DNA from 2 places in the Xanthomonas phaseoli pv. dieffenbachiae genome. Region 2 is predicted to be linked to the other one. Evidence: predicted binding sites of a transcription regulator. Region 2 holds the regulator's gene; the other holds the start of a gene.
The links. Region 2 encodes FliA, which starts transcription of late flagellar genes. Its sites were predicted from a motif close to TAAAGTTTNNCNNNCNNNGGCCGATAA; they were not measured.
Positions count from the first base shown of each region.

Region 1: a site for FliA is predicted at 4,361-4,387, ahead of FLG15_RS02660 (GGDEF domain-containing protein). Genes of this name have one in related genera too.

Region 1 is NZ_CP041380.1:566,484-575,033, reverse strand. Features, by position in the region: gene FLG15_RS02675 (hypothetical protein) at 115-309, opposite strand; gene FLG15_RS02670 (NAD(P)/FAD-dependent oxidoreductase) at 670-1,569, opposite strand; gene FLG15_RS02665 (Rrf2 family transcriptional regulator) at 1,672-2,193, opposite strand; gene FLG15_RS02660 (GGDEF domain-containing protein) at 2,255-4,129, opposite strand; gene FLG15_RS02650 (DUF1615 domain-containing protein) at 4,635-5,726, shown strand; gene FLG15_RS02645 (GAD-like domain-containing protein) at 5,768-7,201, opposite strand; gene FLG15_RS02640 (S9 family peptidase) at 7,602-8,550, shown strand, end outside.
Region 2 is NZ_CP041380.1:2,099,484-2,108,033, forward strand. Features, by position in the region: gene FLG15_RS23405 (hypothetical protein) at 1-382, shown strand, start outside; gene FLG15_RS09595 (hypothetical protein) at 526-939, shown strand; gene FLG15_RS09600 (DUF6973 domain-containing protein) at 943-1,809, shown strand; gene FLG15_RS09605 (chemotaxis protein CheA) at 2,356-4,014, opposite strand; gene FLG15_RS09610 (protein phosphatase CheZ) at 4,017-4,643, opposite strand; gene cheY (chemotaxis response regulator CheY) at 4,643-5,035, opposite strand; gene FLG15_RS09620 (RNA polymerase sigma factor FliA) at 5,071-5,838, opposite strand; gene FLG15_RS09625 (MinD/ParA family protein) at 5,835-6,719, opposite strand; gene flhF (flagellar biosynthesis GTPase FlhF) at 6,706-8,397, opposite strand.

The DNA of each region.
Region 1 (8,550 bases), 1.5 Mb from region 2:
CTGGCACCGCCGCCTCAACTGCTGCGTATCGAATGGATAGGCGTCGCATGATCGGCGGCAAGGCACACGCCGGGCCATGAAGCACGAAAACTGCAATCGCCACCAACCGTGCCATCACCGCAAGTGACGGCGCGCCCTCCAACCCGCATATGCAAACCCGCCGACGATCACCAACGGCACGCAGCTCAGCAGCGCATCCCAGCCCACAGCAATCCAGAAGCGATGCGGGTCGCTGTCCACCAGGAAGATCCGTGCCGGCCGGCCACGTATCACGTTGACATAGCGTCCTTCGAAGACTGCCTCACCCAATAGCCAAAAACGTCCGCAACATGCGATCACCGCGATACCGACCACGCCGCGCACTAGCCAGTCGGTCAGGCGTGAACTCTTGCGTTCAGAGGCCGGCAGCGATGATCGACGAAGTTTTTTCAAGCATGAAGTTGGATCGACATGGCAGTGAAGTTTACGCCGCGCAACGTCAGACCGGCCAACTTCTGCGCGGTCGTCAGATGGGCGTCGCGGTCGTCGCCACCGGCTGTATCTCTCTCGCACTCTGGTGTTCGCCGGGTACAAGATTCCAATGCAGAACCTGCGTCGGTTAACGATGCGGCGCCGGGTAGCATCCCGCAGACCAAGCGGCGTGCGGGGCGATCACCACGCACGCAGCGGTCAGCTACCCAGGCCGAAGATCAAGCTGCGATGCGTTGCGACGCCAGCTATCGCGCCGCTGGCTGCCGCCAACACCACCGATGCGGCCGGGTTTGCGATATCGCCACAGGCAAATATGCCCGGCACTGTCGTCGCCTGCATTGCGTCCACGGCCACAAGGCGACCGAATGGCCCATCGCTGGTGGCACATCCAAGCTGCGTCACTAACGGACTGATCTGGGTCTGGGTGGTGATGAATACCCCGTCCAATGCGAACCTCTGGCCGTCGTGCAGCACCAGCTCCAGCGTGTCGCCCTCGCCTTGCAGCGCCGCCACTGCGCCAGCCACCACACGCACCGCGCGTGCCTCCAGCTGGGCCCGCTGGGCTTCATCGGGCACCAGCGCGTCGTTCAAGAACAGCCAGGTGGCGCCCCAATCCGGCAGCATGGCGGCTTGATGCGCGGCAAGCGCGGAGGTCGCGATCACACCGATGCGCCCCTGCTGCAGTTCGTAGCCATGGCAATACGGACACACGAACACCTGCCTGCCCCAACGTTCGGCCAGACCGGCCAGCGCAGGGAGGCGATCGACCACCCCCATGGCCAGAATCAGCCGCCGGGCCGCATGCACGCTGCCGTCGGCAAAGACGACCTCGAACCCATCTGCCTGCCCGCGGACCTGGACCACCTCGCCGTCGGCCCACTGCACGCTGGCATACGACAGCACCTGCGCGCGCGCCTCATCGGCAATGCGCGCGGGCGATGCGCCATCGCGGCCCAACAAGCCATGCGAGGTGTCGGCAAAACGATTGCGCCGCCGGCCGCTGTCCACCAGCAAGACGCGGCGTCGCGCCCGCGCCAACTGCAGGGCGGCAGATAGCCCTGCATAACTGCCGCCAATGATGATCACCTCGTACTGCATGGTCGCTCCCGGGTATCGATGTCGAATAATGTATCTTTCGATGTTACATTAATTGACAGCTGAGACACCACGGGCATCGTGCTGCGTCTCGAGTGACGCGATTCAGCGCTGCCGCGTGCGCTTGCCCGTCGCGTTGCCGCCAGATGGGGCCCTCGCGCTACACAAGGCATCGAACTCGCTCGCCAGTGCGGCAAGCGTCACCGTGCCCAGGCGCTGCAACAGCAGCGCTTCGGCGTGGGCCAGCGCATCGGCGATTGCCGCGTTGACCACTCGCTCCACCCCACATTGCGGATTCGGGTGATCGGCACCGATCGCGAACAGATGCGGGCCGCCAACCGCGCGATGCACATCCAGCAGCGTCACCTGCGCCAGATCGCAGCCGATCTGCCAACCGCCGTTGTGGCCGCGACTGGATTGCACATAGCCGGCACTGCGCAGCCCGGCCATGGTCCGGCGCACCACCACCGCATTGGTCGACAGCATGCTGGCGATCTGCTCGGAGGTCATCGGCTGCGGGCTTCTGGCCATGTGGAGCAGCACGTGCAACATGCGGGAAAGGCGGCTATCGGTGCGCATGCGGTCCTGGGTTCGTTCGATCGGTTCACGGCAACCGGTGGTCGCCATCGGCCGGCAGATTGTGCCGCAGCATCGCCTCGGTGTCCCAGCGCAGGTGCATGCACCAGGATCAGCACACCGCCCATTGATCGCGCCCAGCGGTCTTGGCGGCGTACAGCGCAAGATCGGCCTGGCTCAACAACGCATCCAGCCCGGTGTCGGCGACGATGCGCACCGCGCCCATGCAAAAGCGCACCGGTTGGTCGGGCGGCAGGCCGGCGATATCGATCGCTGCCACCGCACTGCGCAGGCGCGTAAAGACCGTGGAAATCTCCTCTTCGCCACAGCCCGGCAACACCAGCAGGAATTCTTCGCCGCCCAGGCGGCCCAGGCGGTCTTGCCCACGCAGGGCCAGCCGCGATGCATTGGCCAGCGCCTTGAGCACCGCATCGCCGGTGGCGTGCCCGTACACGTCGTTGATCTGCTTGAAGTGATCCAGATCGATCAATGCCAGCATGCCTGGCGTGTGCGAGCGCAAGGCCTGCTCGATCTGCTGCTGCGCCTCGGTGCGAATGGCGCGCCGGTTGGGCAGGCCGGTGAGTTCATCGCGCATCGCCAGCCGCGATAACTGGCGCCGGTGCCGTGCGCCGAAGGCCAGCACCACCAGTGCCCCGAGCAGCAACAGGCAGGCTGCGCACAACGCGATCCACAGCGTCCGCTGGCCGGCTTCGCGCGCCTGCAGTGCCAGCTGCGCGGTCTCGCTGCGGCGGCGCAGCTCGGCCGTTTCGGCGCCGCGGCGTGCATCTTCGTAGCGCGCCTGCAAGCGCAACATCACCGTATCGCGCTGGCGGTCCAGGCTCTGCGCGCGCAGCGCATTGGCGCGTTGCAGTTCCTGGTAGGCCTCGGCATGGCGGCCTTGGAATGCAAGTGCCTGGGCGATGGCGTCGACCAATTGCGCGCGACGGTTCAAGGTCAGATTGGGATCGTCTGCGGCCTTGGCAGCGACGATTTCCGCGTCCAGGCCCTGCGCCTTCAACGCGATCAAGGCCTGCAGCAAGACGGCGTGACATGCCGCAACACGCCCGATATTGCCTTGTTGCTGCATCAGCGGCAGGGCTTCGCGGGCCATCGTCAATGCAGAAGCGGCATCGCCGGTTTCGATCAGGGCCTCGCTGGCACTGGTCAGCGCTGCAGCCACGCCCGCCTGGTCGCGCAGTTCGCGGCTGAGCGCCAATGCGCGCCTGAAATGCAGCAGCGCCGCTTCCGGTTGCCGTGTTGCCAAGGCAGTGCCGAACTCGTGTTCGACCAGACTGCGCTGAAAGCGCGCCGGCTGGTCGTGCAGGCGTGCCAGCGCACGCTGCAGGTAGTCTTCGGTTTCGTTGTCTTCGGCGGCGCGACCACCGACGCGGCTGGCCAATGCTCCCAGTTGCGTCAACGCATCCAGCTCCAGCCCCAGCAGGTTTTCGCGCGCGGCACATTGATAGCTGGCCTGCGCCGCGCTCCAGGATTCATCGCTGCTGCCGGAGGCGAGCATGCTCCACATGTCGACCGCCTCCACTTCGCACAGCAGATCGTTGCGGCCCAGCGCGCTGGCCCGTTGGCGCAGCGCTTCCAGCCGCGCCACCATGACGCGATTGGGGTTTTCGCGCACATCGCTGAGCGCCTGCACGATATCCAGCCACAGCCGTGCCTGCGGGGTGTTGCCGTGCAGCTGGTCGAGCTTTCCGCGCGCCTGCGTCAGCACCGCCTGGCGGCGTTCGCTGTCTTCCAGTGAAATAAGCACGCGTGCCTGCGCCAGCAAGGCCCAGAACTCGGCATCCACGTCGTGGTCGCGGCTTGCCCGCTGCAGTGCGCCTTGTGCGATCTGCAACGCCATCACCGGGTCGTCGATGGTCGCCGCTTCGATCGTCTTCCACGGCTGCGGCTGCGCCGACACCATGCCACTGCCCAGCAGCAAGGCGAACGCGGCGAGCCCATGCCGCCACCGGACCACGAACATGCTCATCGCGTCATCACGTCGACGACGGGCCGTAACGTGCGCACGCCAGGCCGATGCCATCTGCGCAGACGTGGCGGCTTGCTGGTTGCTGCGGCATTTCAAGCACTCCCACGGTTGGATGGCGATGGAATCCAGCGAAATTTCAGGCCAAACGCCCGTCTTCCGATGTGATGCGAGCGTCATGATGACCAACGCACACGGCCGCCAACGCGATCAAGGCCCAAGCGCTCGCGTTCGTTATCGGCCCAGGCGGGCCACTCTTGAATTCGGATGACGATAGAGCGCAGCCCATCGCACCGGCGCGCAGAAGGCAACCAGACCCGCTTGATCGCTTTGCTTGGTCCATGCGCCCGACGCACCACGACAGCAACCCAACCCATCTGTCCCGATCGCCGTGGTTTCGGTATGCCAGGACATGGCAGCCTTGCGCGCCAGCGGGGTGAAGCTCCCACGGGGTGGCCGCGTAAACTGCCGCACGGCAGCTGCCGCCCCTCGATTTTCCGGAGACGCCGTGATCTCACCCCTGCCCCGCCTGCTCACGCTGCTCGCCATCGCCTTGCTGTCGGCCTGCGCCACACAGGCCCCGCGTGCCCCGCAGCGCTCGCCCGATGCGGTCAAGGCCGATATCGCGCGGCGCCTGCCGGCAACCTTGCCCGACCGCGCCGGCTGGGCCAGCGATGTGTATGTGGCGCTGTCCTCGCAGGCCTTGGACACCAGCGCCGAACACATCTGCGCAGTGCTGGCGGTGACCGAGCAGGAATCGAGCTACCAGGCCAACCCGATCGTGCCCAACCTGGGCAAGATCTCGCGTGCCGAGATCGACCGCCGCGCCAGTGCGCATCACATTCCCGGCTTCATGGTCGATGCCGCCTTGCGTCTGAATTCCCCGGATGGGCGCAGCTATGCCACGCGCATCGCTGCTGCGCGCACCGAGCAGGAACTGAGCCGCATCTTCGAAGACTTCACCGGCAGCGTGCCGCTGGGCGCGCGCCTGTTCGACGGATTCAACCCGGTGCATACCGCCGGGCCGATGCAGGTGAGCATCGCCTTCGCCGAGCAGCATGCGCAACGCTACCCCTACCCGCCTGGCGACTCGATCCGCCACGACGTCTTCAGCCGCCGTGGCGGGCTGTGGTTCGGTACGCAGCATCTGCTGGGTTATCCGGCCAACTACGACGCGCTGCTGTATCGCTTCGCCGATTTCAACGCCGGCTGGTACGCCAGCCGCAATGCCGCCTTCCAGGCCGCGCTGAGCACCGCCAGCGGCATCGCGCTAGCCCTGGACGGCGACCTGCTTACGCCGGGCGCCAGCCTGGACGCGCCCGGCAGCACCGAGCGTGCCGCACGCAGCCTGGGCAACCAGTTGGCGATGAGCGACCGCCAGCTCCGCCGCGCACTGGAGGACGGCAACAGCGCAGATTTCGCCGACTCCGACCTGTATCGCCAGGTGTTCGCGTTGGCAGAGCGCAGCGCCGGCAAGCCGCTGCCGCGTGCCGTGTTGCCCGGCATCACCCTGGAAAGCCCCAAGATCACCCGCACGCTCACCACCGCCTGGTTTGCACAGCGGGTGAACGAGCGCTGGAAGCGCTGCATGAGCAAGTAGGCGCGCGGGCTGCCGCGCCGCCGGCGCTGCGCTCTGTCGCCTCATTCGCCGCTCAGGCGACTGGTCAACACATCGCCGACCACCGGGCCATGGTCCAGCTTGCCATCGCTGCCGCGTTGATACCTGATGCCGGCACGACACGCGGCAGGGTCCATCTCCCATACCCATCCATACAGGGCGCGCCCTGTCGCTGGTGGGGAGCGTAGCGGCATGTTCATGCGCAGGCCATCGTCCTGGCCGCGGTCCAGCGTGCACATGACGGTGCCGGCGCCGTCGTCTTCGGCGTCCGGGTCGATTTCGTCCACATGGGTGATGGTGGCGATGATCGGCTCGGCATTCACCTGTTGCTGCAACACGTTTGGAAGATCGGCAAGCGGTGGCGCGGCGCGCCCGCCGGATGGCTCCTGGACGAACGCATCGGTCAGCTTCACCTTGCGGAAGTAGTACTCGCTGCGTCCGAGTGTTTTCGAGCCATCCATGGCCGTGGCCATGTCTGCCAGTTCGTCGCTGCGCAGCAGGAACATGTCGGTACCCGAGCGCATCACCAGCAGTTGCGCATCGTTGGCATCGCTACCGCTCGAATCGCGGCGCAGGCGGATGTCCAGCGTGATGTATTGATCGCCCATCTCGGTGTGCGTCACCTCGAAGCGCCCCGAATACGCACGCACATCGCAGCGTGCAAGACTGCGATGGTCGATCTTCCAAAACAGCAGGCGATACTGCCCGTCGGGCTCCAGCGCCAGCATGCGATGCCAATCGATATACGAGGACAGATACAGGCCGTGCAGGTCGTCGCTCGCCCGTGGTTGCGGGAAGATGCCCTCGAACACGGAGCGCTGCTCTGCGGGCAATGCATCGGCATTGGTGGTGGGCACATCGGCCACCGGTGCCGGGCGGTCGACAGCGTCGCGCAGCCGGGTGTGCAGCGCCAACGCATCGACCTTGGTGACCCGCAGCATCTGCATCGAGAACAGCAACTGATCGATCTCATAGACCTCGCCCGCAGCGAGCGGGCCGCACTCCTTGCGCGCGGCGGCAAGCAGGGCCGATGGGATCAGGGAATCGCAAAATGCCGCATCGCAGAGGGACTTGTTGAAGAAGTCCTCCAGGTTCCAGCTCAGATCGCCGGTGGCCTTGGAGACCGGATCCACATAGACCACGTCTTCGTCGGTGGCGGTGAGCTTGCGGTAGTACAGCAGTGCGCCGAAGGGAGTGAGCGCGATCGGAATACGCTGCACCGCGTCAGGTGGCGAGACGATCCAGCGATCCAGCACCGGCTGCCAGTGCCGCGGGTCGATCAGCGCCAATTGCATGCGTCCATAGTGCCCCAGCCCTTTTTTGCGCCATAGCTCAAGCAGGCTGGCAGGCAGCACCGGCGCATATGCGGCAATCAGATCCGTTGCGGCAGGCTGCGTCTTGCCTGGCGGATGCGCCTTGAGGAAGCGGGACAGTGCCAAGCGGCGAAACCAGGACATCGGGCGGCCTCCAGTCGACGTTGCGTGGATTCGACACCCCGCAGCGGGCCGCATGGCCTTGCAGGGACATGCGAGAAGCGTAGTGCATCGCGCACGGGTCGCGTCGCCGCGTAGTCGGTGGCTGACCGAGTCGCGACGCACGTGCCGTGGGTGTCTTCGCCCAGGACGGGGGCCGGGCTGGCCCCACGCAGTGCCGGGCCTGGGCGACCCACTGGGCAACCGCTCGATTGCCGGCCTGCTTTCTGGGCCGCGCGGTGTCCTCCCCCTAGCCGGGTGTGGCCCGCGACGGACGCCCCCACGCAGGCACGACTTCTGGCAGAGGCACCCGGCCCACGTGGCCGGTAGCATCGCACGGTCGCGCCGACCGCATTGCGCGCTCCTTTCGTCCCGGAGAGTCTTCATGCCCACCACCCCGCTGCCGCCGCGGCACCTGTTCGTCGCCATCGCCCTGGCCGCCCTGCCGGCACTTGCCAGCGCGCAAGCCCCTGCCGTCACCGAGGCCGACTACGCGCGCGCCGAACGGCTGATCAGCTACGCCGCACAGCCGCTGGTCGACCATGCCCTCACCCGCATCGACTGGCTGGACGCCACGCACGTGGTGTATGTCGATCACGATGCCAAGGGCAACCGGCTGCTGCAGCTGGACACCAGCACCGGCAAGACCGCACCGCTCTTCAAACAGGCGGCGCTGGTCGCTTCGCTCAACACGCTGTTGAAGACCGGCGACAAGCCGCTCAAGGCCGACACCTTCGCACCGGTGGTCAAGCGCACCGCCGATGGTCGCTACCGCCTCACCGTGCGCGACACCGCCGTGGTCTGCGATGCGCGTGCGCGTTGCAGCAAGCTGTACGCCAAGGACAAAGCGGAACCGGGCGTGCTGTCGCCGGACAAGCGCAGCGAAGCCTTCATCCGCGACTGGAACCTGTGGGTGCGCGATCTTGCCAGTGGCCAGGAAACCCAGCTCACCCACGATGGCGTGGAGAACTTCGGTTACGCCACCGATAACGCCGGCTGGCAGCACACCGACAATGCCATCGTGGCGTGGTCGCCGGACTCCCGCAAGATCGCCACCTTCCAGCAGGACCAGCGCAAGACCGGCGACATGTACCTGGTCAGCACCAAGCTTGGCCATCCGGAGCTGCAGGCCTGGAAATATCCGCTGGCCGGCGACAAGGACGTGACCATGATCGAGCGCGTCATCATCGACGTGCCCACCCGCAGCGTGCTGCGCCTGAAAACACCGTCGGACCAACATCGCTCCACGCTGTGCGACGATGTGAGTTGCTCGCCCGGCTTGTGGGACGACGTGAAGTGGGCACCGGACAGCAAGACGCTGGCGTTCGCCTCCA
Region 2 (8,550 bases):
CTCTGCAGAGTCCCGGGACTGGGAGAGCGCAGGTGTAAACCGGGCATTGAAAATCGCACCGCAGATCATCGAAGATGAAAACGGGCGCTCGTATCACTTTGATCTTGGTGGGAGAAACGGGTTGCGCTACCTGGATGCCAGTTGTGGATTCGGAGCCTATGCTGAGTGCAACTTTGAGGTTGCGTCTTCGAACGGCAGAAGTTTTGGATTTTCCGAAGTTTCGACATTCAGTCTTTGGGAGCGCGACCGAGAGTTTTATCTCGTCTACCGTGTCGTTGCCCCAAAGGAGGAGCCTGAAAGAGGCCTGCGAAGAGTCGTCAAGGTGGATGACCCACCTGTGGAGATATGCAATCAGATTGGCGACTACTTAAATCTGATGTAAACGGCCGTCGCAACGTCAATGGTCTTCTCAGCAGCTTGGAGCTTGGACATCTGGCAAAGAAGGAATCGCCACTTTTGCAAAGATGCGTACACTGCGCCCTTCTGGTAAAGACACTCCTCTACCGCAGGAAGGAGCCGCGCCATATGCCATTCGCTATCTTCCGCCCCCACGTTTCGGCAGTGGCCACAGTGGTCGTTGCCGCCTTTGCAGGATGCGCCATGACCGAGCCGCCGATTTCAAAGAAACAGTTCTCCGAGCATGTTGTGACGCTGTTGGCCGGCAAGGACTCGGCTGTGGTTGAGGCCGGGACGCTGACGGATTTCGCCTGGAAGACGTTGTGCTTCGAGCGCGACGACAGTTTGTTGCTCAAGTTCGATCAGGGCGGGGAGACATCCGTGCTGCCGCTGCCTTATGAAGAGTTCTTCGTGGATGAGGCACATGTGGCCAATTCCCTCGAGGATAGCTGCGTGACGCCATCCGATCGCATCCTGATCAAGAAGAAGTATCCGGGCTATCAAGGGCCTATCGAGTTTCAGAAGGCAGCGCAGGGAGGCTGAGCCATGGTCGATATCACCGATCCGAAGGGCGCCAAGCGTGAGATCGAGCAGGAAGCGTATCGGCACTACGAACAGTTGAGCGGCATCACCTTGGCAAAGCGTCCCGATGGCACGTTCCAGTCGCAGGGACACAATGATCAGCTCGATGCCTTCCGGCATGCGTATACCAGCGGCCGTGTCACCCAGCTCGCGTTAGGGCAGCAGTGGATTGCACGTAAGTTCGGGGATGAGGCCGAGATTGGGCCGGCCCATCCAAATGATCCTTACGAACACCGGATGGACTTGTGGAACAACGAAGCCGGCCGCCGGCTCGGCGATCAGACCGCCCGGCAGGATGCGCTTGCGCGTCAGGCATACGAGGCGCTGCGTCACGGTGATCTGGCGGCCGGTTTGAATGATCCACGCCTCAGGCAGTTGTTTCCTGACGATCCACGCCTGGCGCGCCCCCAGGGAGATCCAGAACGGGACCTTGTGACCAGCAGCGATGTTGACCGGATCAACAAGGATGTGTCGCGCTTGCAGGACCAGGCGCATGACAGGTTCCCGGACACGCATCCGGATCGTGCGTATTTCAACACCCTGCGTGGGCAGCTGCCGGCATCAGTTTCCGATACCAAAGTCGCCGAGGTGATGATCGCCGCAAAGCAGGCCGGTGTGGAACGGGTTGACCAGCTCGCCGGTGTCGTCCTGCGTGATGACCATATCTTTGTGGCTGGGAAGACGCCAGGATTTCGTGTGCAGGTAGACGCAACGACGCCGGCACCCGATATGCGCCAGAGCCTCTACATGGCCGACCAGCAGAATGCCGTCCACGCCTACGACCAAGCGCAGTCACAGGCTGCACAACATGCGCCTGCGCCTGGACGGTAGCCGGCCGGATTAACGGGGGGGGCAGGTGAACTTATCAGTCAATGAGGCTCGGCTTGCGTGGCCGATATACGGGCCTGACGCCCGCAAAGCGGGGGGTCTTGGTTCGACCCTCGCGCGGAACGCCTTGTGGCCCAGGGCGTATTGCTGCTGTAGATGAAAGCGGATGCTGGCGAGCAGTCGGTGCATGTCGAGGTCGTTGGCGCCTGTCTCACGCGGCCATCTGAGGCTTTGTTGTAGCTGCCACGGCGCTTTCTTTTTCCGGATTCAAGGCGACCGCTTCGGTGCGCCTCCAGTTTCGGATTGCAAATAACGGTTCCAGGTTCACTTCCACGGCAGCCTGGTCGTCGCCAAACCATCGCGCCGATGCCTACGCGCATGGCGGCGTAAATCGGCGGCGATGCTGCTAGTGAAACGACAACGGCCGCAGTACGCGGCCGTTGTCGTTAAATCAGCAGCCAGGATCGTCTTGACGATTCCCGATTCCCGATTCCCGAATCCGAATCCGAATCCGAATCCGAATCCGAATCCGAATCCGAATCCCAAAAATCAATGATCGCTGGAGCGCAATCCATCCACATCCAGGATCAGCGCCATGCGTCCGTCGCCGATCAGGGTGGCGCCGGCGTAGCCGGGTAGGCCGCGCAGGGCGCGGGGTAGGGGCTTGATCACCACTTCCTCGCGGCCGCGCACCTGGTCCACCACCAGGCCGAAGCGGGTTTCGCCGGCCTGCAACAGCACCACGGTCAGCAGCGGCGGCTGTTCGGCCGGCACGCCCAGCCAGCGGCGCAGGTCGATCAGGGGCAGGGTGTGCGAGCGGCGGTCGAGCACGGCGCGGCCGTCGAACCAGCCCAGCGAGGTCTGCGGTGCGTGCAGCACTTCGACCACGCGTGCCAGCGGCAACGCATAGACCGCTTCGCCGGCCTGCACCAGCAGGGTCGGCAAGATCGCCAGGGTCAGCGGCACGCGGATCATGAAGCGGCTGCCGCGGCCCAGTTCGGACTGGATCTGGATCTGCCCGCTCAGTTCGCGGATACGGGACTGCACCACGTCCATGCCCACGCCACGGCCGGAGATGTCGGTGACTTCCGCCTTGGTCGAGAAGCCCGGCATGAAGATCAGGTGTAAGCACTCGTCGGTGCTCAGGCGGGCGGCGGCTTCGGCGTCGATCAGGCCCTTGTTGCGGGCGATCTCGCGCAGGCGCTCCGGGTCGATGCCGGCGCCGTCGTCCTGGATTTCGATACTGACGTAGTCGCCTTCCTGCTGCGCCGACAGGCGCACATGGCCGCTACGCGGTTTGCCGGTGGCTTCGCGCAGGGCCGGCGATTCGATGCCGTGGTCGATGGCGTTGCGCACCAGGTGCACCAAGGGGTCGGCCAGGGCTTCGACCAGATTACGATCGAGCTCCGTTTCGGCGCCGATCAGTTCCAGTTCCACTTCCTTGGACAGGGTGCGCGCGACGTCGCGGGCCACCTTGGGGAAGCGGGCGAACACCTTGCTGACCGGTTGCATGCGGGTGCGCATGACCGCGGTCTGCAAGCGTGCGGTAGCGATGTCCAGCGTGCTGACCGCGCGGTCGAGTTCTTCATCGCGCAGGCGGGTGCGCAAGGTCTTCAAGCGGTTGCGCGAGAGCACCAGTTCGCCGATCAGGTTGACGATGGCGTCCAGGCGCTTGGTGTCCACGCGCACGGTCTGTTCGGCTTCGGCGCCGGTCTTGGCCGCGGCCTTGCCGGCCACCTTGGGGGCGGGCGCATGCGCATCGTCGCCATGTGCGGCAGCAGCCGGCTTGGCAGCGGCCGCCTGCGGTGCGGCCTTGAGCGCCGGCGGGGCGCTCTTGGCGTCGAACTGCGCGATCAACGTGGCCGGCGCATGCGGCACGGCTTCGCCCAAGCCCATGGCATCCAGCATGGCCTGCAGATAATCCAGCGATTGTTGTGCGGCATCGAAGTGATGCGCCTGCAGCACCGCCTGGCCCGAGCGCGCCATGCCCAGGGTTTCTTCCGCGGCGTGGCACAGCTCCACCATGGGCTTGATCGCCAGAAAGCCGGCGCCGCCCTTGAGCGTGTGGAAGCCGCGGAACACCGCGTTGAGCTGGTCGGCTTCTTCTGGCGCCTGTTCCAGCGAGACCAGCTGTTCGCCGAGGCGATCCAGGATTTCCTGGGCCTCGACGATGAAATCGGCAGCAATATCGTCTGGAACAGCACTCATGGTTACAGCCCCAATCCGGACAGCAGGTCGTCGGCGTCGTCTTGCGACACCGCATGACGGTCCAGGCCCTTGATTGCAGGACCGGCAAGACCGCCGTCGTCTTTCTTCGGCTCGGGATTCTTCGGCGGCAAGCCGAGCGCACCGAAGCCTTCATGCACACGCCGCACGATGCCGGCCACGCGCCGGATGATCTGGCCGCTCAAATCCTGATAGCTCTGCGCCAGCGACAGTTCGGTCAGGTTATGGCGCATCTTTTCCAGCAGCGCGCCCTGGTCCTGATTGAGCCCGCCGCTGCGCAGCTGGTTGGCCAGCTCGCGGCATTCTTCGACCAGATCCAATGTGCGGTGGCTGGCCTTCTCGGTCATCTCCACCACATGGTCCAGGCGCGAGCAGGCATCGTCCAGCTCGCCGGCTTCTTCGGGCACGGTGGGCAGTTCGCCCAGTGCCTGGCCGAGTTCGCGGGCGAGCCGGCTCAGGCTCTGCATCATCGGGCGCGTGCGCAGGGCGGCGAGGTGATCCACCTCGCGACGCCAGGCGACCTGGTCACCGCTTTCCAGTGCATCGAGTGCGTTCTGCAGGCGCTCGATCAAGGCGGCACGTTCGGCATCGGTTTCCACGGTCGCGTTCATCAGGCGGTCGCCGCCAGACGTTCGAACACCTTGCCCAGCTTTTCTTCCAGCGTCTGGGCGGTGAACGGCTTGATGATGTAGCCGTTCACGCCGCACTGGGCCGCTTCGATGATCTGCTCGCGCTTGGCTTCGGCGGTCACCATCATCACCGGCAGGTGCTTGAGCTTGGCGTCGGCGCGGATGTTGCGCAGCAGGTCGATGCCGGTCATGCCGGGCATGTTCCAGTCGGTGACCACGAAATCGAACGGGCCGGCACGCAACGCGGCCAGGGCGCTGTTGCCGTCTTCGGCCTCTGCGGTATTGGTGAAGCCGAGATCGCCCAACAGGTTCTTGACGATACGTCGCATCGTCGAGAAGTCGTCCACGATCAGGATCCGCATGTTCTTGTTCACATCAAGCTCCTAACACGAAAAATTACGCGAAAAATTCAGTCGTCGACTTCGACGCCGGCATCGGCCAGTTCGAAGACTTTGAGGCGGCCACGCAAACGCACCACCGCCTGGCCGTGGATCTGGCACACGCGCGATTCGCTGACGCCGAGCACGGCGCCGATTTCCTTCAGGTTCAATTCCTGCTCGTAATACAACGACAGCACCAGCTGCTCGCGCTCGGGCAACTGGCCGATGGCCTTGCCCAGCTCGCGGCCGAATTCGCCACGCTCCATCATCTGCTGCGGATTGGGGCCACCCTTGGCGGTGGTGTCCAGCTCGCCGTGATCTTCGATGCGCGATTCCAGGCTCAGCACCTGGCCACGTGCGGCATCTTCCATCAGGCGCAGGTAATCGGGCAGCGGCATTTCCATGGCGGCGGCCACTTCGGTGGCGGCGGCGGCGCGGCCGGTGTTCTGTTCGATCTTGCGCACGGCGGCGGCGGCATCGCGGGCGCGGCGGTGCACCGAACGCGGCACCCAGTCGCCCCTGCGAATCTCGTCGATCATCGAGCCGCGGATACGGATCGAGGCATAGGTTTCGAAGGACGCGCCCTGTTCGGAATCGTAGCTGCGCGAGGCTTCGATCAGGCCGATCATGCCGGCCTGGATCAGGTCGTCCACTTCCACGCTGGCCGGCAGGCGCGCCGCCAGATGGTGGGCGATGCGGCGGACCAGGTCGGCGTGCTGGGTCACCACGTCGTTGGCGTTGTTGCGCTGCACGGCGCGGTACTGCGCGCTGGCCGTGGTTGCGGTAGCGGTGCTCATGCGGCCACTCCCCGTTGGATGATGCGTTCGACAAAGAACTCGACGTTGCCGCGCGGCACGGTCGGGGCCTGCCAGCGCGAGGTACGGCGTGCGATTTCTGCGATGGCCTGCGCCGACGGACTGGCGGGGTAGGCCTTGATGACCGGTTGCTGGCGCTGCACCGACAGGCGCAGCCAGTCGTCCTGCGGCACATGGCCGAGATAGTTCAGCGAGACATCGCCGAGGAACTTCTCGCAGACGCGGGAGAGCTTGTCGTACAGCAGGCGGCCTTCGTTGGGGTCGCGCACCATGTTGGCGATGATCTGCAGGCGGTCCACGCCGCGTTCGCGCGAGAGCACCTTGATCAGCGCGTAGGCGTCGGTGATCGAGGCCGGCTCGTCGCAGACCACCACCACGGTGTCCTGGGCGGCCTGGCAGAAGGTCAGCACGCTGTCGGTGATGCCGGCGGCGGTGTCGATGACCATCACGTCCAGGTCGCGTTCCAGTTCGGAGAACACGTTGACCAGGCCGATGTGCTGGGCCGGGGCCAGTTCGGCCATGTGGCGGCGACCGGAAGCGGCCGGCACCACCAGCACGCCGCCGGGCCCTTCGATGATGACTTCATCGAGCGTGCAACGGCCGGCGATCAGGTCGGCCAGGGTGTACTTGGGCGCCAGGCCCAAGACCACGTCCAGGTTGGCCAGGCCGAGGTCGGCGTCCAGCAGCAGGGTGCGTTTGCCCATGTCGGCAAGCGCCACGGCCAGGTTGGCGGAGATGTTGGTCTTGCCCACGCCACCCTTGCCGCCGGTCACGGCAATGGTGCGCACCGGGCCCAAGGGCTCGGGACGGGTCGCCGACAGGGGGAAGGCGTTGGTCAGCTTGGCGTATTCACGCGACTGCATGGTTGTGCTCCGGAGTACAGGGCTTATCGGCAGCGCGCCGCAAATCTTCAAGGCGAAGAACGAGACTGGCGGCATTGGCGCGGTGCAGGTCGTCGGGGACCCGCTGTCCGTCAGTCACCCAGGTGATGGGCATTTGGTGGTCGACCACCACCGACAAGGCGCTGCCGAAGCGGCCGGTCTCGTCGAGTTTGGTCAGCACCACGCCTTGGGGCTTGGCGTGGGCGAAGCGGCGTACGACCTCGTCGAGGTCGGAAAAATGGGCGTTGGCAGGCAATACCAGCAGCGAGGTGACCTGCTGGGCGGCGCGCAGCCAGTTCAGCTGGGCGGCCAGGGCACGGTCGCGCTGGCCCATGCCGGCGGTGTCGATGAGCACCAGCTTGTAGTCGCGCAGGCGCTCCAGCAGCTCCAGCAGGCTTTCGGCGCTGTCGGCCTCGTGCACCGCGATGCCGAGCTGGCGGCCGTAGCTGTGCAGCTGCTCGCGGCCGCCCACGCGCTGGGTGTCGGTGGTGACCAGGGCCACGTCGCGCGGGGCGTGCTGGGCGGCAAAGCGCTGGGCGAGCTTGGCGATGGTGGTGGTCTTGCCGGCGCCGGTCGGGCCGACCAGGGCGATCACGCCGCCGCGTTCCAGCGGGTCCACCGGGGCCACCGGCAGACGCTTGGACAGCAAGCCCAGCATCAGGCCGCGGCCACGGTGCAATTCGGTATCGGCGGGGATCTGCAGGGCGATATCGCGGGTCAGGCCGGCGTCGAAACCGTAGTCGTCCATCAGTTCCAGCGCCTGGGCGCGCACCGGCAAGCCACGCAGGCGCTCGTCGGTGAGGCGGTTCATCTCGCGCTCGATCATCTGCCGCATCAGCGCCAGTTCGCCGCGCAGCTGCTTGAGTTCTTCGTCGTTCTGCGGCGCCGGCGTGGCGGCAACCGGCACGGCGGCCAGGGCCGGCGGGGCGACCACGATCGGCGGCAGCGCGGCCGGCGGCAGGATCTGCGGCAGGGCATCGTCCAGATCGAAGTCGGCTTCGTCGGCGAAGGCGTCGTCGTCCTGGTCCTGGGCGGCGTAGGCGGGAGCGGCAACCGTGGCCGCCATGACCGGAGCCGGCGCCTGGACCGGGGCGGCCTGCACGGCCGGGCGCTGCACCGGGGCAGTGGTCAAAAAGTCGGCGAACAGCTGTTCCGGCACGGCCGACAGCGCGTGTTCCTGGCGCGGCGCGGCGGTGACGGCAACCGCGTGGGCGAGTGCCTGGGCAGCGGGCGAAGGAATGCTGGCGGTACGCACCGGGGCGGCGACCGGCGCCTGGCGCGGCACGCTGACCGGCTGGCGCAGCGCCATGGCGGCAATCATGTCGTCGGCGGCGCTGGCGACGCGCTGGCGCTGGCTTGCCTCGGCGTCGGCAGACGGCTTGAGCAACGCGTGCACCGGAGCAGCGGGCTTGGCCGGGGCTTGCGGGGCGGCTGCCGGCTGGGCGGGAGCCTGCTGGTGCTGGGTGGAGGCCGGAGTGTCGGAGCGCGCGGTTTCCAGGGCGCGCTGCACGAGCTCTTCGTCGTAGTTGCTGGCAGCGACGATCTCGATGCCTTCGGCGGTGCGACGGTTGGACAGGATCACCGCGTCCGGGCCATGTTCTTCACGCACCATGCGGAATGCGGTGCGCATGTCCGGGGCGACAAAGCGTTTGATTTTCATGCGAAGTGCCTCCAGGAACGGGACCCGCCGGACGCCGGACGGGTGTGCGATGAATGTGGGTGTGTTGCCAGCGTCATGAGTTGCCTGTCCCGTTTGTGTTCCAAGTCCTGCCATCCGCCCCGCAGCGGTGGTGCTGGCTGCGGTCTCGCCAGA